3 regions of the Sphingomonas sp. GW821-FHT09E03 genome follow, and region 3 is predicted to be linked to each of the others. Evidence: riboswitches for the same ligand, from Rfam matches in the RefSeq annotation. Region 3 holds a riboswitch; each other region holds the start of a gene.
The links. Region 3 has a riboswitch for cobalamin ahead of AC07M8_RS06875 (TonB-dependent receptor). Riboswitches for the same ligand answer to the same signal wherever they lie in the genome.

Region 1: it holds a riboswitch for cobalamin, as region 3 does, so the genes downstream of both, AC07M8_RS10485 (HoxN/HupN/NixA family nickel/cobalt transporter) here and AC07M8_RS06875 (TonB-dependent receptor) in region 3, are expected to answer to the same signal.
Region 2: it holds a riboswitch for cobalamin, as region 3 does, so the genes downstream of both, AC07M8_RS13480 (ferredoxin-like domain-containing protein) here and AC07M8_RS06875 (TonB-dependent receptor) in region 3, are expected to answer to the same signal.

Annotation. Positions count from the first base shown of each region.
Region 1 covers NZ_JBWKOS010000004.1:20,606-27,493, forward strand. Annotated here, with positions in the region: gene secG (preprotein translocase subunit SecG) at 1-241, shown strand, start outside; gene pyrG (CTP synthase) at 330-1,964, shown strand; cobalamin riboswitch at 2,133-2,373, shown strand; gene AC07M8_RS10485 (HoxN/HupN/NixA family nickel/cobalt transporter) at 2,561-3,607, shown strand; gene cobW (cobalamin biosynthesis protein CobW) at 3,636-4,688, shown strand; gene cobN (cobaltochelatase subunit CobN) at 4,688-6,888, shown strand, end outside.
Region 2 covers NZ_JBWKOS010000005.1:169,372-176,259, reverse strand. Annotated here, with positions in the region: gene AC07M8_RS13490 (TonB-dependent receptor) at 1-1,566, opposite strand, end outside; gene AC07M8_RS13485 (alginate export family protein) at 1,824-3,233, shown strand; cobalamin riboswitch at 3,291-3,523, shown strand; gene AC07M8_RS13480 (ferredoxin-like domain-containing protein) at 3,758-4,888, shown strand; gene AC07M8_RS13475 (precorrin-8X methylmutase) at 4,888-5,517, shown strand; gene cobI (precorrin-2 C(20)-methyltransferase) at 5,514-6,239, shown strand; gene cobJ (precorrin-3B C(17)-methyltransferase) at 6,236-6,888, shown strand, end outside.
Region 3 covers NZ_JBWKOS010000002.1:529,853-536,740, reverse strand. Annotated here, with positions in the region: gene AC07M8_RS06885 (glycoside hydrolase family 84 protein) at 1-1,647, shown strand, start outside; gene AC07M8_RS06880 (winged helix-turn-helix domain-containing protein) at 1,644-2,819, shown strand; cobalamin riboswitch at 2,890-3,132, shown strand; gene AC07M8_RS06875 (TonB-dependent receptor) at 3,309-5,324, shown strand; gene AC07M8_RS06870 (DUF2252 family protein) at 5,446-6,645, shown strand; gene AC07M8_RS06865 (SWIB/MDM2 domain-containing protein) at 6,788-6,888, shown strand, end outside.

The DNA of each region.
Region 1 (6,888 bases), on a different contig from region 3:
TTTCCTCACCCGGGCCACCGGGGTGCTCGCCACCCTGTTCGTGCTGTTCTCGATCGCGCTCGCAGTGCTGGCGGCGACTCACCGCACCCAGGCGATCGACACGTCGCTCGCCCGTAGGGCACCGGCCACGCCGACGCAGGATGCGGTGCCCACTCAGCCGGTCGATGCGCCGGCGACGGTCAACGGCGTGGCCCCGGCCACGGCACCGGCCGACAATTCGGCGGTCCCGCTCGCCCACTGATTACCCTGCGGTTTACCGTATAAATCGCGCGTCGTCTCGACGCGCGCCCTTGTCGTTTGCCCCTTCAACACGCTAGGCGATTCTTCCCATGGCGCGGTATATCTTCATCACCGGCGGCGTGGTCTCGTCGCTCGGTAAAGGCCTCATGGCGGCCTCTCTCGCAGCTCTCCTCCAGGCGCGTGGCTATCGCGTCCGGATCAGGAAGTTCGATCCCTATCTCAACGTCGATCCGGGCACGATGAGCCCGTATCAGCACGGCGAGGTCTATGTGACCGACGACGGCGCCGAGACTGATCTCGACCTTGGCCATTACGAGCGCTTCACCGGCGTCGCCTCGCGACAGTCAGACAACGTCACCTCCGGCCGGATTTACAAGACGATCATCGAGCGCGAACGGCGTGGCGATTACCTCGGCGCGACGGTGCAGGTGATCCCGCACGTCACCGATGCGATCAAGGCCTTCGCCCGCGCCGAGACCGACGACCTCGATTTCGTGCTGTGCGAGATCGGCGGCACCGTCGGCGACATCGAATCGCTGCCGTTCATCGAGGCGATCCGCCAGCTCAAGAACGAGGTCGGCCGCGGCAACGCGATCAGCATCCACGTCACGCTGGTGCCGTACATCGCCGCCGCCGGCGAGCTGAAGACCAAGCCCACCCAGCATTCGGTGCGCGAGCTCGCCGCCTTGGGTGTCCAGCCGGACGTGCTCGTCTGCCGCTGCGAGCACCCGCTGCCGCCGTCGGAGCGCGCCAAGATCGCGTTGTTCTGCAACGTCCCCGAATCGGCGGTGATCCCGGCGCTCGATGCCAAGAGCATCTATGCGGTGCCGATGCAGTATCACGAGGAAGGCCTCGATTCCGAGGTGCTGCGTGCCTTCGGCATCACGCCGTCGTCACCGCCCGATCTCAGCCGCTGGAGCGAGATCACCGATCGCCTGTTCAACCCCGAGGGCGAGGTCACCGTCGGCGTCGTCGGCAAATATGTTGGCCTGCAGGATGCCTACAAGTCGCTCAACGAGGCGCTGGTCCATGGCGGCATCGCCAACCGGGTGAAGGTCAACATCCGCTGGATCGACGCCGAACTGTTCGAGAATGACGACAGCGAGATCGTCGGTCAGCTCGAGCCATGCGACGCGATCCTTGTCCCCGGTGCGTTCGGCGAGCGTGGCGCGGAGGGCAAGATCAAGTCGGTGCGCTTCGCCCGCGAGCGCGAGATTCCCTATTTCGGCATCTGCTTCGGCATGCAGATGGCCTGCGTCGAGGGCGCGCGCGACCTCGCCGGCATCGCTGCCGCGTCATCGACTGAATTCGGCCCGACCGACGAGCCGGTGGTCGGGCTGATCACCGAATGGATGGGCCGCGACGGCCTCGAGCAGCGCGAGGCGCAGGGCGACCTTGGCGGCACCATGCGATTGGGCGCCTATGAGGCCAAGCTCGACGGCAACAGCGTGGTCTCGTCGATCTACGGCGGCACCACCATCCACGAGCGGCATCGTCACCGCTACGAGGTCAACACCCATTACCAAGAAGCGCTCGAGCAGGGCGGCCTGGTGTTTTCCGGCATGTCGCCCGACGGCACCTTGCCCGAGATCGTCGAGCGGCCGGACCACCCGTGGTTCGTCGGCGTCCAGTTCCACCCGGAACTGAAGAGCAAACCGTTCGACCCGCATCCGCTGTTCGCGAGCTTTATCGAAGCCGCGGTGAAGCAGAGCCGGCTGGTCTAGACGATCATCCGTCATCCCGGTGAAGGCTGGGATCTCCTCGTGGCGAGGATCGGACAGGGGCCATACGAGACCCCGGCCTTCGCTGGGGTGACGGATAGAACGGTCGGTTGCCATTGCGCCGCCGCGCCCCGTGCGATACCGCCGATCCCGACGCCGCGTCCGCGCGGGGTCGCACGATCGCGTCGGTGCTCCGCGAGGAGCTTCAAGGGAATGCGGTGCGGGTGGCTTGCCGCCCCAAGCCGCGGCTGTCCCTGCAACTGTAAGCGGTGAGTGCGATGCGCAGCGTGCCCTTCCCCAGCGTGAAGGGTGCAGCCACTGGGCCGGACGCCGAATCGGGCGAGGCCTGGGAAGGCCGTGCCTCGCGCGATGACCCGTGAGCCAGGAGACCTGCCGGCGTTCGGTCGCTCTTGCCCTGGCCCAGGGGGTGGCCGCGGCACGGATCCGTCCGTCTGAGCGACGTTGGAAGCGGCGGGAGCCGCATCGGGGTCGCAAGGGCCGGGCGCACGGGCGTCCGCCGGGTCGAGCACCCTGACCGCCAGCCCATGGCGGCACGCTCCCGCACGACGTTGCTCGATGCCGATGGAGTCGTTCCCCTCATGGCCAATCGCCGCGCGCGGCCGATCACGCGCAAGCTCATCCCCCTCTACGTCTTCCTGATCCTCGCCAATATCGGCGCGTGGATCTGGGCGGCGGCGCTGTTCCACGCCCAGCCGCTGATGCTCGGCACCGCCTTGCTCGCCTGGGGCCTTGGCCTGCGCCACGCGGTCGATGCCGATCACATCGCCGCGATCGACAATGTCACCCGCAAGCTGATGAACGACGGCCAGCGGCCGACCACCGTCGGCTTCTGGTTCGCGCTCGGGCATAGCGCGGTGATCCTGATCGCCTCGGCCGCGATCGCCTTCACCGCCTCGGCACTGTCGGGGTTCGAGGCGCTCAAGGCGAGCGGCGGCATCATCGCGACGATCGTCTCGGCGGTGTTCCTGTTCGCGATCGCGGCGATGAACCTAATCATCCTGCGCTCGGTGTGGCGGACCTTCCACCATGTCCGGCGCGGCGGCGACTATGTCGAGGAGGATCTGGATCTGCTGCTCGGCAACCGCGGCCTGCTCGCTCGACTGTTCCGGCCAATGTTCCGGCTGGTGTCGCGCAGCTGGCACATGGCGCCATTGGGCTTCCTGTTCGGGCTGGGCTTCGACACCGCGACCGAGGTCGCCATTCTCGGCCTGTCGGCGAGCCAGGCGGCGGGCGGCTTCGCGATCGCACCGGTGCTCGTCTTCCCGGCGCTGTTCGCCGCCGGCATGGCGCTGGTCGACACCACCGACGGCATCCTGATGCTCGGCGCCTATCAATGGGCGTTCGTGCATCCGATCCGCAAACTCTATTACAACATCGTCATCACCGCGGTATCGGCGCTGGTCGCGATCCTGATCGGCGGGATCGAGACGCTGGCGCTGGTGGCCGACAAGCTCGGGCTGCACGGCGGTCTGTGGTCGGCCGTGGCCGAGCTCGGCGGCAGCTTCAATCTGATCGGCTTTGCGATCATCGGCCTGTTCGCGCTGTGCTGGGGGCTGAGCTGGGCGGTGTTCCGCTGGAAGCGCTTCGACGAGATCGAGGTCCGCACCGCCGACGTCGTCGCCTGATTACCATTCGATTTCAAGGAGACCCATCGTGGCCCGTATCCCCACTACCGTGATCACCGGCTTCCTCGGCGCCGGCAAGACGACGCTGATCCGCCACCTGCTCCAGAATGCGCAAGGGCGCCGGCTGGCGCTGATCATCAACGAGTTCGGCGACATCGGCGTCGACGCCGATCTGGTGCGCGGCTGCAACGATGCCGCGTGCCCAGAGGAGGACATCGTCGAGCTCGCCAACGGCTGCATCTGCTGCACCGTCGCCGACGATTTCCTGCCGACCATGCAGGCGCTGCTCGACCGGCCCAACCCGCCCGAGCATATCATCATCGAAACCTCGGGCCTGGCATTGCCCAAGCCGCTGGTGAAGGCGTTCGGCTGGCCGGACATCCGCACCCGCGCGACGGTGGACGGCGTGATCGCGCTGATCGATGCCGATGCGGTCGCCGCCGGCCGGTTCGCGCCCGACGAGGCGGCGCTGGCCGCCGCGCGCGCCGCCGACCCGTCGCTCGATCACGACAGCCCGCTCGAGGAATTGTTCGAGGACCAGCTCGCCTGCGCCGACATGGTGGTGCTCAACAAAGCCGATCTGGTCGATGCGGCGACGCTGGCTAGCGTCGAGGCGCGGATCAAGCAGGAGACCCGCGCGGGGGTGAAGATCGTTCACGCCAGCCATGGCGCGGTCGATGTCGGCGCGCTGCTCGGCATCACTGCCGGCGCCGAGGACGATCTCGACGCGCGCCCCTCGCACCACGACAGCGACGAGGAGCATGACCATGACGATTTCGACAGCTTCGTCGTTGAAGGCGGCGACGTCGCCGATGTCGCGGCGCTGGTCACGACGCTGGAGACGGTGATCACGGCGCATGACGTGCTGCGGATCAAGGGCAATGTCGCCGTCGAGGGCCGCCCGGCGCGGCTGGTGATCCAGGCGGTCGGCCCGCGGGTGCAGCAATATTACGACCGGCCGTGGAGCGCATCGACGCGCCGCTCGCAATTGGTGGTGATCGGCCAGAAGGGACTCGACGAGACCGCGATCCGCACCGCCCTCGCGGCAATCCTGGCGCCGGCGCTGGTCGCGGCGCGCTGATGCACCTGCTGTCCGCCACCCCCGGCACGATCGCCAACGGTGACGAGGCGATCGACCTCGCCCAGTCGCCGGGCGACATCGTGCTGCTCACGGTGGCGGACAGCGATCTGGCGTGCTTCGCCCATGCCGCCGAGCAGATCGGCGATGCGGGGCCGAGCGTCCGCATCGCCAATCTGCTCCAGCTCAAGCATCCTTATTCGGTCGATCTCTATGTCGATCGGGTGATCGGCCGCGCTCGCTTCGTCTGCGTCACGCTGATCGGCGGCAAGGGCTATTGGCCTTATGGGATCGACGAGATTGCCCGGGTGGCGCGCGAGCGCGGCATCGCCTTTGCGGCGCTGTCCGACGGCTGCGAGGAAGACCCCGAGCTCGATCGTGCCTCAACCGTAGCGGAGGCTGATCGCAAGCGGCTGAAAGCCTATCTGCGCCAGGGCGGGGTGGGCAATGCCGCCGCTTTCCTGCGCACCGCTGCGCGGCTGATCGGCGAGGACGCAGGGACGCCCGATGAGCCGGTGCCGGTGCCCGATGCCGGGCTGCATGTGACGGGGGTCGAGCAGCCCTCGCTCGACGACGCCCAAGCACGCTGGGTGAGCGGCCGGCCGACCGTGCTGTTCGTTTTCTATCGCGCGCTGCTGATCGCCGGCACGCTCGAGGCGGTGGACGCCGTGATCGCGGCGCTCGACGGGCAGGGGCTCAACGTCGTCGCCGTCCACGTCCGCAGCCTGCGCGAGCCGTTCGCGGTCGAGTGGCTCGGCGGGATGATCGAGGCGATCCAGCCGGACGTGATCGTCAACGCCACCGCCTTTGCCGCCTCGTCGCCCGGCGAGCCGCGCCAACCCGGCGTGCTCGAGCGTGCCGACTGCCCGATCCTGCAGACCATGTTTGCCGGCGTCGAGCAGGCCGCCTGGGAGGCTAGCCCGCGCGGTTTAGGGCCCCGCGATCTCGCCATGCATGTAGCGCTGCCCGAAGTCGACGGCCGGCTGTTTACCCGTGCCATTGCGTTCAAGGCGGCGGCGCGGTTCGATCCGCGCACCGAATGCAGTATCGTCGTGCCGCGGGTCGCACACGGTCGGCTGCACTTCGTCGCCGCGCTCGCCGGCCGCTGGGCCCGGCTGCGGCGCAAGGCGCCGGCCGCGCGGTCGGTGGCGCTGGTGCTCGCCAATTACCCCAACCGCGATGGCCGGATCGGCAACGGCGTCGGTCTCGATACGCCGGCGAGCGCCGCGGCAATCCTCGCCGCACTTGGCGAGGCCGGCTACGATCTGCCCGGCGCGCCTGCCGACGGCGCCGCGCTGATGGCGGTGATGCTCGGCGGCGTCACCAACGCCACAGGCGCAGCGGGCCGCCCGGCGGAAGCCATGCTGTCGCTCGCCGATTATGCCGGCTTCTTCGCCGCGCTGCCGGCCGGCGTCCGCGCCGCGGTGGACGAACGCTGGGGCGCGCCCGGCGACGATCCGTTCGTCCGCGACGGCGCCTTCCGGCTTGCGGTCCATCGCTGGGGCGCAATCGCGGTCGCGGTGCAGCCGGCGCGCGGCTACAATATCGATGCCAAGGCAAGCTATCATGATCCGGCGCTGCCGCCGCCGCATGGCTATCTCGCCTTTCATTTCTGGCTCAACCACGTCTTCGCCGCCGACGCGGTCGTCCATGTCGGCAAGCACGGCAATCTCGAATGGCTGCCGGGCAAGGCGCTGTCGCTGAGCGAGGCGTGCTTCCCCGAGATCTGCGCGGGGCCGGTACCGCAACTCTATCCGTTCATCGTCAACGATCCGGGCGAGGGCACCCAGGCCAAGCGCCGGATTGGGGCGACGATCATCGATCATCTTACCCCGCCGATGACTCGCGCCGAAACCTACGGCCCGCTTAAAGAGCTGGAGGCGCTGGTCGACGAATATTATCTCGCCGCCGGGATGGATCCGCGACGGCTGGAGCATCTGCGCCGCGAGATCCTCCATCTCGCGCGCGGCGCCGGGTTAGACCAGGACGCCGGCATGGTCGGCGACGGCGACGACGCGCTCGGCGCGCTCGACAATTACCTGTGCGAGCTCAAGGAAATGCAGATCCGCGACGGGCTGCACGTGTTCACCCGCTCGCCCGAAGGACGGCTGCGCACCGACCTGCTGGTTGCGCTGGCGCGGACGCCGCGTGGCTATGACCATCCTGGGCAGGGCTCGCTGCTGCGCGCGATGGCCGACGATCT
Region 2 (6,888 bases), on a different contig from region 3:
CTGGCCGAACAGCGAATAATTGTGGTCGTGCGCCTGGCTGTCGCGGGTGATGAACTGCGAGCCGGGCTGATAGCCCGAGTTCGCGCTCGACAGCGTGCCGGTGACGAACGGGTTGCGGATCGTATAGGCCGTGCCGTCGGCGTTCCACTGGTTGCTCAGCGGGGTCGCGGCATATTCGGTGGCATGCTCGGTGTAATAATAAGCGCCGACCGCGTAATCGAGCTGGTGGACGCTGCCCACCGCCTGGAACTCCTGGCTGAACTGGTTCTGGCGCAGGAACGACAGGCTGTAGCGGCTGAAATTGGCGTTGGGCGCGAACGCCGAGCGCTCGGGGCCACCCGAATTGTCCCACTGATCGGTGCTGACGCCGCGCCAGGCGGTGATCGAGCGCAGCTCGATCCAGGGTGCCGCCTCATATTTCAGGTTGATCGAGGTCCCGTGGGTGAGATCGGTGCTCTCTTGCTGGGGCACACCGACATCGGCGACCGACTGGCGATCCGGATGGATGCCGACCAGCGGCGCCTTGGGCGCGACGCAGGCGACTCGGCCGGCAGCCGTCTGCGCCGGGGTGATCGTGCCGCCGCAGGCGGTGTTGGTGCCCGGCAGGTACAGCGTCGTGCCGGTCACGCCGGCGGCGTTGGTGTAGGAGCCGACCGTATAGTTGTTCGGGTTGTAGTTGAGCAGCTGGCTGTACATCGGCGTGTTGTCGTCACGCGCCTGATCATAGGCGACGTCGGCGGTGAAACCTTCCACCGGCTGCCAGCGCGCCTGCACGCGGCCGCCCTTGCGATCGTAATAATTCCAGCCCTTCGAGCCTTCGAGCGGATCCTTCACGGTCGGATCCTGGTGCTGGTAGACGCCGTCGAACTTGAGCGAGATGTTGTTCCACTCGGGCAGGTCGATATGCGCCTCGGCATTCTTGCTGCCGTAATTGCCGATGCCGGCGGTGACGCGACCGTCGAACTGGCCGGTCGGTGCCTTGGAAACCAGCGACAGCGCGCCGCCCTCGGTGTTGCGGCCGAACAGCGTGCCCTGCGGGCCCTTGAGCACTTCGATGCGCTCGATATCGAACAAGGCGGCGTTGAGGCCCTGGGTCTTACCCAGCGCGACGCCGTCGATATAGACGCCGACGCCGCCGTCGCGCGCCGTCTGGTTCTGGTCATAGGGAACGATGCCGCGGATGCCGATGGTCAGCGCCGACTGGCGCGCCTCGAAGGTGGCGACGCGCAGCGACGGCACCGAACCGTCGGCGAGGTTGATCAGGCTCTGCACGTGGCGGTCGGCGAGGGCCTGGGTATCGAGCACGCTGATCGAGATCGGCGTCTTCTGCAGGTTGGTCTCGCGGCGGGTGGCGGTGACGACAATGTCGGCAAGGCCATCGGTGCGCTGCGCGGTGCTGCCATTCGTGCTGGTCGCCTCGGCGGTGCCGGTCGAGGTCGTGCCGGCGGCGGCCGCGTCCGTGGTAGTGCCGGTCTGCGCGTCCTGCGCATATGCAGGCGTGGCGACCACCGCCATCAAGGCGGCGCCCGAGAGCAGCAGCGCGCGGCCGCCGAGCTTATTCATCATCGTCATGGTCCCCAAAGGTGCGTTTGTGCGTTGCACGGGGCCTTAGGGGGGATGGGCGTCACAACTGTTGCACTTGTGTGAAACCCGCCGCCTTCCTCGCTTCATGTTGGCGTCATGTTCTATGACATTCGGACGGGTCGCAGTTCTCGGTTCGCCGCGCGAGCCGGCGCCATGGACGCAACGAGTGCGTCGTGAAACGCGGGGCCCGCGTTAGAAGATGTCACGAAACGGCAGTCTTCCGCGATCAAGGAAAGATCATGGGCAAATATTCATTCGCGGTTGGCAGCCTCACGCTGATGGTAATGCCGTCGCTTGCGCAGGCGCAATCGCTGCCGGCGTCGCCCGCGTCGTCCACCGAAAAACCCGGCAAGGTGGAGACGGCGCCCAAGGAGGATCAGCCCGGCCTGATCATCACCGCCTCGAGTCGCGCCCGCTTTGAGACCGTCGACGGGCGACCGCGACCGGACTACGCGACGTCGGAGGACGCCTTCCTGCTGCGCACCGGGGTCGCGGTCGAATATGGCCCCGGGCCGCTCGCGATCGGCGGCGAGCTGATCGATAGTCGCGCCTATGATATCGGCGGCAAGACCCAGATCGGCCGCGACGACGTCAACGCGATCGAACTGCCCCAGGCTTATCTCAAGCTGCGGCTCGACAATGCGTTCGGCACCGGCAGCAAGCTCGCGCTGCAGGGCGGCCGCTTCCTGCTCAACCTCGGTTCGGGCCGGCTGGTTGCGACCGACGAATATCGCAACACGGTGAACGGCTTCACCGGCCTGCAGGTGGAAATCGATCCCAACCGCGCCACCGCGCTGACGCTGTTCTACGTGCTGCCGCAGGAGCGGCTGCCCGCCGATGCCGACGACATCCGCCACAACAAGGTGCGGTTCGATCGCGAGACGTTCGACGACGTCTTTTTCGGCGCCTATCTCCGCCACAAGAAGCTGGTCGGCCCGCTGCAGGGCGAACTGGCCTACTATCGGCTGGTCGAGCGAGACTCGCCGGGACGCGACACCGCGAATCGCCATCTCAACGTGCTCGATGCGCGGATCGACAATGAGGCCAAGGCAGGCAAGGTCGATGTCGACCTGGAGGGCGTCTACGAATTCGGCCGCGCCAGCGACTCGACGATGGCGACCGCGACCAACGCTGCCGTCGCGGCCGGCTTCGCCCATGCCGCTGCCGGCTACACCTTCGATTCGCCGCTCAAGCCGCGGATCGGGCTGTTCTACGATTATGCCAGCGGCGACAAACCGGGCGGCAAGTTCGGCCGGTTCGACACGTTGTTCGGCAGCCGTCGCGATGATCTCGGACCATCGGGTACTTATGGCGGGGTGGCGCGCGAGAACATCAGCGCGCCGGGCGTCCGGATCGAGGCCAAGCCCGGCAAGCGTGTGGAGGTGCTCGCCGATTATCGCGCGATCTGGCTCGCCTCGCGGTACGACCGTTTCTACAATGTCGTCGAAAAGACCGGCCGCTCGGGCGATTTTGCCGGCCAGCAGCTGTCCGGTCGCGTCCGCTACTGGCTGGTGCCGCAGCATCTGCGGCTCGAGAGCAATTATGCATTGCTGTTCAAGGGCGCGTTCCTCAAGGATGCGCCCCAGGCGCTCGCCCGCGACCATGATCTGGTCCGCTTTCTCGAGATGAACGTCCAGGTTACCTTCTAGCCGGACACTGATGGCCTGCACCATTTGCCAACCAGCGACCCGCTACGCTAAGGCCGTTGCCGAACTGATCGCGCCGGTGCCCGCAAGGGCTTGAAGGGGAATGCGGTGCGGGGGCTCGTCCCCTCATGCCGCGGCTGTCCCTGCAACTGTAAGCGGTGAGCGACGTGCCCAGGGCTCCTGTCGCCGGGAGCAGCCACTGGACCCCTGGCCGCATCGGCCACGGACCGGGAAGGCCGGACGCCGAGCTTCGACCCGCAAGCCAGGAAACCCGCCGGCGATGGGTCGCTCATGCCGTCATCCAGGGGATGGTGCCGGCACGGTTCTCCGTCTGAGCGACGAACCTGTGTGGCGGGGGCCGCATCGGTGCGTGGCAATGGGCGCCAGACCGCCCGTCCGTCGCTTGCGCACCGGCCGCCAAGGCGCTCCCCGCCGGTCGTGTCGTGGCGTCGCGAGAGCATGATGAGCCGGTATTGCTTGCCCCATCTCGATCGACGCTGCCGGACCGTCTTGCGCGGACGCCGCCGGTGAGCGCGTTCGCGGTCCGTGGCTGGTGCCCCGATGCTTGGCGGCCGATGCTGGCGGGCGACGGTCTGCTGGTCCGGGTGCGGCCGCGGCTCGGGCGGGTGATCCGCGAGCAGGCGCTCGGCCTGTGCGCGGCGGCGCTGGCGTATGGCAATGGCGCGATCGACCTCACCAGCCGCGGCAACCTCCAGCTGCGCGGGATCACCGAATCGGGGTGGCAGGGGCTGATCGAGCGGCTGGTCGCGCTCGATCTGATCGATGCCGATCCCGCCTGCGAGGCCCGCACCGCGATCCTCGTCGCGCCGGACTGGCGGGCAGGGGACGATACCCAGCGCATCGCCGCCGCCTTGCTGGCGCGGCGCGGCGATTGGCCCGATCTGCCCGGCAAGATCGGCGTGACGATCGATGCGGGGCCGGCGCCGGTGCTGCTCGCCGACCCCGGCGATTTCCGCATCGAGCGCGGCATGTCCGGTGGCCTGATCCTGCGCGCCGACGGCCATGCCGAGGGCGTGGCGCTGGCAGCCGGCACGGAGGTCGAGCAGCTGATCGCCCTGGCGCAGTGGTACGTCGCCAGCGGCGGTCGCGAGGCCGGGCGGATGGCGCGGCATCCCGCGCCGCTGCCCGGCTGGGCGACGCCGGCTGAGCCGCCGGCGCCTGCTGCGGCGGCATGGCAGCCGGGCCATCATCCGCTCGGCAGCGTGCTCGGTGCGCCGTTCGGCCGGGTCGATGCGGCTGCGCTCGCCGCCTGCCTCGAGGCGGGCGCGGCGACCGCGCTGCGGATCACGCCATGGCGGCTGCTGATCCTCGAAGGCGCCACCATCGACACCGCCGCGGGCTTCGTCGCCGACCCGCATGCGCCGGCGATCACCGCCGATGCCTGTGTCGGTGCGCCGTCCTGCCCGCAGGGGTCAGTCGCCACCCGTGACCTCGCCTTGCGGCTGGCGCCGCATATCGACGGGCGACTTCACGTCTCCGGATGTGCCAAGGGCTGCGCGCGCAGCCGGCCGGCCGATGTCGTGCTGGTCGGGCGTGACGGCCGCTTCGATCTCGTGCTCGCCGGCCGCGCCGGCGATCCTCCCTCACGCACCGGTCTCGCCGCAGACCAATTGCTCGCCCTGTTCGGAACCCGCTGATGCCCTACACCTACGAAACCGACGGTGCCGCGATCTACCGCCAGTCGTTCGCGATCATCCGCGCCGAGGCCGATCTCACGCCGTTCGCGGGCGCGGAGGAAGCGGTCGCGGTGCGGATGATCCATGCCGCGGGGATGGTCGGTCTCGCCGACTATATCCGCTTCTCGCCGGGCTTCGCCGAGGCGGGGCGAACGGCGCTCGAGGCCGGCGCGCCGATCCTGTGCGATGCGCGGATGGTCAGCGAGGGCGTCACCCGCACCCGTCTGCCCGCCGACAACCAGGTGATCTGTACCCTGCAGGCGCCCGAGACGCCGGGCCTCGCCTTGGCAATGAGCAACACCCGCTCGGCGGCGGCGCTCGAATTGTGGCGGCCGCATCTCGCCGGCGCTTTGGTCGCGATCGGCAACGCGCCGACCGCGCTGTTCCACCTGCTCAACATGCTCGAGGATCCCGATTGCCCGCGCCCGGCGGCGATCATCGGTTGCCCGGTCGGCTTTGTCGGTGCCGCCGAATCCAAGGCGGCGCTGTGGGCGGCGCAGCCGGTGCCCTGCGCGATCGTCGAGGGGCGGCTGGGCGGCAGCGCCATTACCGTCGCCGCGATCAACGCGCTGGCGAGCCGCGCCGAATGAGCGTCGGTACCATCCATGGCGTCGGCCTCGGGCCCGGCGCGGCCGATCTGATGAGCGTGCGCGCCGACCGGCTGGTGCGCGGCGCGCGCCACGTCGCCTATTTCCGCAAGGCGGGCAAACCCGGCCAGGCGCGGCGCATCGTCGAGGGGCTGCTCCGCGACGATGTGGTCGAGCTGCCGATGGAATATCCGGTGACCACCGAGATCGCAGTGTCCGATCCTGCCTATAACGATTGCCTCGCGGGCTTCTACGCCGCCTGCGTCGAGCGGCTCGCCGCGCTGGCGGCAGCGGGCGAGGAGGTGGTGGTGCTGTGCGAAGGCGATCCGTTCTTCTACGGCTCGTTCATGCATCTCTATACCCGGCTCGACGGGCGGGTGCCGGTGCGCGTGGTGCCCGGCATCACCGGCATGTCCGGCGCCTGGACCGCGAGCGGCGCGCCGATCACCTGGGGCGACGATGTGCTGACGGTGCTGATGGCAACGCTGCCCGAGGAGGATCTGGTCCGCCGCATCCGCGACACCGATGCGCTGGTGGTGATGAAGATCGGCCGCCATCTCGACAAGCTGCGCCGCGCGGTGACTCTCGCGGGGCGCGACGACGCCGCCTGGCTGGTCGAATATGCCGCCATGGCCGAGCAGCGCGTCACCCGGCTGGCCGATGTCGGCGCGATCACCCCCTATTTCTCGATCCTGCTGATCCACGGCCAGGGGCGGCGGCCATGACCGGCTGGCTCGCGGTTGCCGGCCTGGGCCCGGGCGACGAGGCGCTGGTCACGCCCGAGGTGAGCGCGGCGCTCGCCGACGCCACCGACGTGATCGGCTACATCCCCTATGTCGCCCGCGTCGCGGCGCGGCCGGGGCTGACCCTCCATGCCAGCGACAACCGCGTCGAGCTGGATCGCGCCCGGCTCGCGCTCGAGCTGGCGGCGGCCGGCCATCGCGTGGTGGTGGTCTCCTCCGGCGATCCCGGCGTGTTCGCGATGGCGGCGGCGGTGTTCGAGGCGCTCGAGGTTGGCCCAGAGGCCTGGCGATCGCTCGCGATCAGCGTGCTGCCGGGGATCACCGCGATGCTCGCCGCCAGCGCCCGCGCCGGCGCGCCGCTCGGCCATGATTTCTGCGCGATCAACCTGTCGGACAACCTCAAGCCCTGGCCGCTGATCGAGCGCCGCGTCCGGCTCGCCGCTGAGGCCGATTTCGCGATCGCCTTCTACAACCCACGCTCGCGGGCACGGCCCGACGCGCTCGACCGCATCTTCACGATCCTTCGCGACGCCTGCGCTGACGACCGCCCGGTGCTGTTCGCCCGCGCCGTCTCCACCGCCGAGGAAAACCTGCGCGTCGTGCCGCTGCCGCAAGCGCTCGGGGAAATGGC
Region 3 (6,888 bases):
GGCACCGGCGACGCTCCGCTTATACGCGATGCGCTGGCGCGCAGCGGCACGGTGCGCGACGGCCATGCCGAAGGCTATACCATAGCCGGCATCAAGAGTGGCCGTGGCGGCCTCATCACCCTTGCCGGCGCGGATGCCGATGGCCTGTTCCACGCCGCGCAGACCTTCCGCCAACTTGCGCAGCGCGCCGCCTTCCCGGCGGTGACGATCCAGGATCACCCGGCGATGCCGATCCGCGGCACGATTGAGGGCTTCTACGGCGCGCCATGGACGATGGCCGATCGCACCAAGCATCTCGACTTCCTCGCCAGCGTGAAGGCGAACACCTATGTCTACAGCCCCAAGGACGACCCCTTTGCGCGCGATCGCTGGCGCGATCCCTACCCCGCCGCGACGCTGAGCGCGCTCGGCGCACTCGAGAAGACCGCACGCGCCGATCACGTCGACTTCGTCTATGCGGTGTCGCCGGGCCCCTCGATCTGCTTTTCCGATCCCGCCGACGTCGCCGCGCTCAAGCGCAAGTTCGCCGCGTTGCGCTCGATCGGCGTCGACAGCTTCTATGTCGCGCTCGACGACATCGAATATACCAAGTGGAATTGCGACAAGGACAAAACCAGCTTCGGCCCGCCGGGCGCGGCGGCAGCCGGCGTCGCCCAGGCGCAGCTGCTCAACGCGGTGCAGGCGGACCTGCTTGCGCAGTACCGCGCGTCGCGGCCGCTGATCATGGTGCCGACCGAATATTACGACGCCAAGGAAAGCCCGTACAAGGCAGCGCTGCGCGCGCATCTCGACCCGCGGATCGTGGTGCAATGGACCGGCACCGACGTGGTGCCGCCCGCGATCTCGGTGCCCGATGCCAAGGCCGCGACCAAAGCGTTCGGGCGCAAGACGCTGCTGTGGGACAATTATCCGGTCAACGATTACACCCAGTCAGCCGGCCGATTGCTCGTCGCGCCCTATGCGCGGCGCGAGGCGGGCCTGTCGGGGGAACTGACCGGCATCCTGGCGAACCCGATGAACCAGGAAGCGCCAAGCCGCATCGCGGTGACCGGGGTCGCGGCCTTCGCCTGGAACGATCAGGGCTATGATGCCGATCGCACCTGGCGGGCCGCGGCACGGACGATGGCGGGCGGCGACGCGCGGGCGACCGCCGCGCTGCTCACCCTGTTCGACACCCAGCATCTCGCGCCGACCTTCGGCAGCCAGCCGTGGCAGGAGCAGGCACCCGAGCTGAAAGCGCTGCTCGACCACGTCCGCGGGGCGATCGCCGACGGCGACGAGGCCGCGCGCCAGGACGCGCTCGCAGCGCTGGCCGGCCGCGCCGACGAGATCGCCGGCGCACCCGACATCATCCGCGCCGGCGCGGTCGACCCCGCCTTTGCCGATCAGGCACGCCCCTGGCTGGACGCGATGCAATTGTGGGGCCGCGCCCTGCAGCTGTCCGCCGCAGGCCTCGGTGCGGCCGATGATGGCAGCGCCGCCGCGGCACGCTATTTCGCCGATGCCAAGCAGCTCGCGGCCAAGGCGGCGGCGGTCCAGACGATCCCCGGCGCGACCCGGTTCGGCGGCCCGGTCAAGCTCGCCGACGGCGTGCTCGACCGGTTCATCGCCGACGCCCCGACGCTGATCGTGGCGGACCACCGCTGAGCCTGGAACTTTCGCCCACGGAAGCCCGGCGGATCGCGCTGACCGCCGGGGGCTTCAACGGCCGCGAGCGCGAGCGGCCGGTCGATGCGACACGGCTGCGCCGCGCCATCGCCCAGCTCGGACTGCTCCAGATCGACAGCGTCAACGTGCTGGTCCGCGCCCATTATCTGCCGCTGTTCTCGCGGCTCGGCGGCTATGATCGCGCGCTGCTCGACGGGATCATGGCCGAGCGGCCAAAGCGGTTCTTCGAATATTGGGGGCATGAGGCATCGCTGTTGCCGGTCACCAGCCAACCGCTGCTGCGCTGGCGGATGGCCCAGGCGCGCGCCGGCGAGGGGATCTGGCGACAACTCGCGCCCTTTGCCGGCTCTCGCCGCGCCGAAGCCGATGCGCTGCTCGCCCGCATCGCCGCGGACGGGCCGATCGCCGCCTCCGATCTCGCCGGCGCCAAGGCGGCCAAGGGCATGTGGGTGTGGAGCGAGGGCAAGCATGCGCTCGAATGGCTGTTCTGGGCCGGCCTCGTTGCCTCGCCGCATCGGCGCAGCACGTTTGAGCGCGTCTATGACCTGCCCGAACGGGTGCTGCCGCGCGCCATCCTCGACACGCCGACGCCAAGCGACGACGATGCCCGCCGCGCGCTGCTCGGCTTGGCAGCGCGGGCGCTCGGCATCGCCACCGCCGGCGATCTGCGTGACTATTACCGGCTGTCACCCGCCGATGTGCCGCGCCTGATCGCGCAGCTCGTCGAGGCCGGGACGATCGTCCCCGCGCGCGTGCGCGGCTGGCGCCAGCCGGCCTATCTGCACCGCGACGCGCGCGCCGGACGCCGGATCACCGGCGCGGCGCTGCTATCGCCGTTCGATCCGCTGGTCTGGCACCGCGAGCGCACCGAACGCCTGTTCGGCTTCCGCTACCGGCTCGAGATCTACACCCCCGCCCCGTTGCGCGAGCACGGCTATTACGTGCTCCCATTCCTGCTTGACGGTGCGCTGGTGGCCCGGGTCGACCTCAAGGCGGATCGCAAGCGCGCGGTGCTGATCGTGCAGCAGGCCAGCGTCGAGCCAACTGCGCCCGGCCATACCATCGCGTCGCTGGGCGAGGAGCTAGCGCGGCTCGCAGGCTGGCTTGGCCTGACGCTGGAGCCGCAATGGGATCGCGCGCTGCGCTGTTGATCGACACCAAGTTGCATGCACCCGCTTGCCTCCGCTAGACAGGTCTCGGCTGCAATGCTTCACGGCAGGGCAGCCGATAGATCGCGCTGGTGCCCCTGACGGGGCTTAAAAGGGAATGCGGTGCGGGCCTCCATGGCCCAGTGCCGCGGCTGTCCCTGCAACTGTAAGCGGTGAGTGCGATACGGATCGCCTGCCTCCAACCGAGAGGCAGGCAGCCACTGGGCCGGACGTCGAAGCGGACGAGGCCTGGGAAGGCCCTGTATCGTCACGTCGACCCGCAAGCCAGGAGACCTGCCGGCGTCTGGTCGCTCTTGCTTTGGCCCAGGGGATGGTCGGGGCACGGTTTGTCCGTCTGAGCGACGACCGAGCGGCGGGGGTCGCATCGGTTCGTGTCGGCGGGCGCTGGGAGGCGTCGGCCCGCTGACGCGCGCCGACCGGTAGCAGCGGAGATCCCCGTCCATGATCGCGTGACGCTGGACGGGAACGACCATGAACAACGTAATGACACTATTGGCTTGCCTGGCGGCGAGCGGCATCGCCGGGGCCGCGCAGGCGCAAACCACCGACAAGACGCCGCCGCCGGCCGACGACATCGTCGTATTCGGCCGGGGCGAGGCCAAGATCGGCGTCGCCCATGCCGCCAGCGAGGGCACGGTGGCCGGTGCCGACCTGCTGGTGCGACCGCTGCTGCGCGTCGCCGAGCTGATCGAGGCGGTGCCCGGCCTGGTCGCCGCCCAGCACTCGGGCAGCGGCAAGGCCAATCAATATTTCCTCCGCGGGTTCAACCTCGATCACGGATCGGACTTCACCACCTATGTCGACGGCGTGCAGATGAACCTGCGCACCCATGGCCACGGTCAGGGCTATCTTGATCTCAACGGGCTCATCCCCGAGATCGTCGCCCGCGAGGATTTCCGCAAAGGCCCCTATCGTGCCAACGGCGGCGACTTTGCGCTGGCCGGCGCCGCCTATATGACCACCATCGACCGCTTCGACGCGCCATGGCTGTCGATCGAGGGCGGCTCCTACCATTATGGCCGGATCGCCGCTGGCGGCACGATCGATGGCGTCGGCGACGGCACGCTGACCCTGGTCGGGCAGGCCAAGATCTATGACGGCCCCTGGCAGGAACCCGAGCATCTGCGCCATCTGTCGGGCTTCGCCAAATATACTAGGTCTGCCGGCGCCGGGCAGATCGAGGCGTCGCTCAATGCCTATCGCGCGACCTGGCGGCCGACCGAGCAGATCCCCGAGCGGATCACCGGCACCGATGTCTGCCCGGACGTGTTCTGCTCGCCTGATCCAAGCGCGCGCGGCGAGACGACGCGGCTGATCGGCAACGTGCTGGTGCGCCAACCGGGCTGGAAAGCGAATGTCTATGGCCAGTTCTACGACTGGTCGATGTACTCCAATCCGACCTACACCGATCCCGACGGTACCAGCGCGCAGATTTACCAGTTCGACCGGCGCTGGATCGTCGGCGCGCGCGGCGACAAGCAGTGGACGCTGTCACCGGACCTGACGCTCTCCGTCGGCACCGAGGAGCGTTATGATCATATCGGCAGCGTCGGCGTCGCGCGGACCAGCGATCGGACGTTCCTCGCCTCGCTCGGCCGCTACCATGTCGAGGAAGCCTCGGCGGCGCTGTACGGCGAAGCGACCTGGACGCCGCTCGCCGGGCTGCGCCTGACCGGCGGCGCGCGCGGCGACTATTATCATTATGCGGTGCGCGCGCGGGACGCGGCCGCCACCGCGGCGGGCACCGGCAGCGGCAGCGATGCCATCCTCTCGCCCAAGGCCTCGGTCGCCTACACGCCGGCGCCGTGGCTCGAACTCTACGGCAATTGGGGCCGCGGTTTTCATTCCAACGACGTCCGCGGCGCGGTGAACGTCGACACGCCGGTGCCGGTGCTGGTGCGCGGCGACGGCCGCGAGCTCGGCGCGCGCTGGCAGTGGCACGGGCTGTCGCTCACCGCGACCTACTGGTGGCTGGATGTCGACAGCGAGCTGCGCTTCGTCGGCGATACCAACGCGGTGGAGCCGACCGGCGCGAGCAAACGCCACGGCTATGAGCTGGTCGGGTTCTGGCGCCCGCTGCCGTGGCTGGCGCTCGACGGCAACTACACCGCCAGCCATTCGCGCTACGATAATGGCGATCGCATCCCCAATGCATTTGAGAACGCCGCCTCGGCGGGTGTCGCGCTGGTGCAAAGTCCTTGGCAGGCGAGCCTGCGAGTGCGCCATCTCGGGCCCTATCCGCTGATCGAGGACAATAGCGTGCGCGATCCCGGCAGCACCGTCGTCAACCTGCGCGGCGCGCGCAAGATCGGCCGGTTCGAGATTTACGGCGAAGTGCTCAACCTGCTCGACAGCCGCGACAAGGACATCGCTTATTATTACGAGTCCTACATCCCGTTGGTCGACACGGCGGGTCCAGTCGAGGGGCGCCTCAGCCGCGTTGTCGAACCGCGCACGGTGCGCATGGGCGCCCGGGTGAACTTCTAGCTCGAGAGCGGCTGTCGGCGTCGGCATTGGTGATGCCGGCAGCCGCTATTCCGAGCAATGGTTCGTCACAAAACCCGAGGGTGTGCGTTGTCGTGGCTCATCATCAGAGTGCCTCATCATCGTGCCCAGCCCCACCATCGCCGATCGTTCTTCCGTGCTCGAAGCCAACCGTACCCTCAAGATGGCAAGATCAGCCCACGCCTATGTGCGCGGCAACACTGCCCTGTTCTACCAGTGGCTAGCCGCCTCACCGGCGGCGCGCCGGGTGCCGGAGGGGCCACCGATCTGGATCTGCGGCGATTGCCACCTCGGCAATCTCGGGCCGCTGGCGGATGGCGACGGTCGGGTCGAGATCCAGATCCGCGACCTCGATCAGGCCGTGATCGGCAATCCCGCGCATGATCTCATCCGGCTCGGCCTGTCGCTGGCGACCGCGGCGCGCGGGTCGGATCTCCCCGGCGTCACCACCGCGCACATGATCGAGGAGATGGTCGAGGGTTATGCCGCGGCGATGGTCGATCCCGAGGGCGGTACCGGGCCCGAACCCGATGCGGTGAGGGCGGTGCGGCGCCGCGCGCTCGGCCGGCGCTGGCGCCACCTGGCGCGCGAACGGCTGGATGCGGTCGACCCGCGGATCAAGATCGGCCGCAAGTTCTGGGCGCTGAGCGAGGACGAGCGCGAGCAGCTCCAGGCGATCTTCGCGGATGCCGAGGTTGGCAGGATGATCCTGTCGCTCGATCACAAGGACGCATCCCGCACTGTCCGCCTCGCCGACGCGGCCTATTGGATGAAGGGGTGCAGCTCGCTCGGGCTGCTACGCTATGCCGCGATCGCCCGGCTCGAGAATGCCAAGGGCAGATCCGATTACGCGCTGATCGATCTCAAGCAGGCGGTGGCGCCGATCGCACCGAGCGCCAAGGGGGCCAACATGCCCACTGACGGCGCCGAACGCGTGGTCGCGGCGGCGCGGGCGCTGTCGCCGCATCTTGGCGAGCGGATGATGGCGGTGAAGATGCTCGACCGATCGCTGTTCATCCGCGAGCTCGCCCCGCAGGACCTCAAGCTCGAGATCGATCAGTTCAGCGAAAAGCAGGCGGTGCGCGCCGCCCGCTATCTCGCCTTCGTGGTCGGCAAGGCGCATGCGCGGCAGATGGACGACAGCAATCGTCGTGCCTGGGCCGCGGTGCTGGACACCGATCGCCGCGGCCTCATCGATGCGCCGACCTGGCTGTGGGAGAGCGTGGTCTCGCTCGCCGGCAGCCATGAGGCCGGCTATCTCGACCATTGTCGTCGCTACGCCTTGGCCAGCGCCGCGGCCTGACGGCCCCGGCTTGGCGCGGCGTTAAGTATGGCGCTCGAGGCCTCGAGCGGAACCGAATGGGTGCTGGGTCGATATAGCCGGGGCGCTGATAGAGCGCATGGGGCCCACCCGACGGTCGGGCCGAGCAAAGGTGGAGCGAACAATGGCACGATCAGCGGAAAAGCGCGGCAAGGACGAGACCGCTGCGGCGGAGAAGAAGGTCAAGGCGACCGGCAAGCCCGCGGCCGGTGCGCGCGGCGGCAT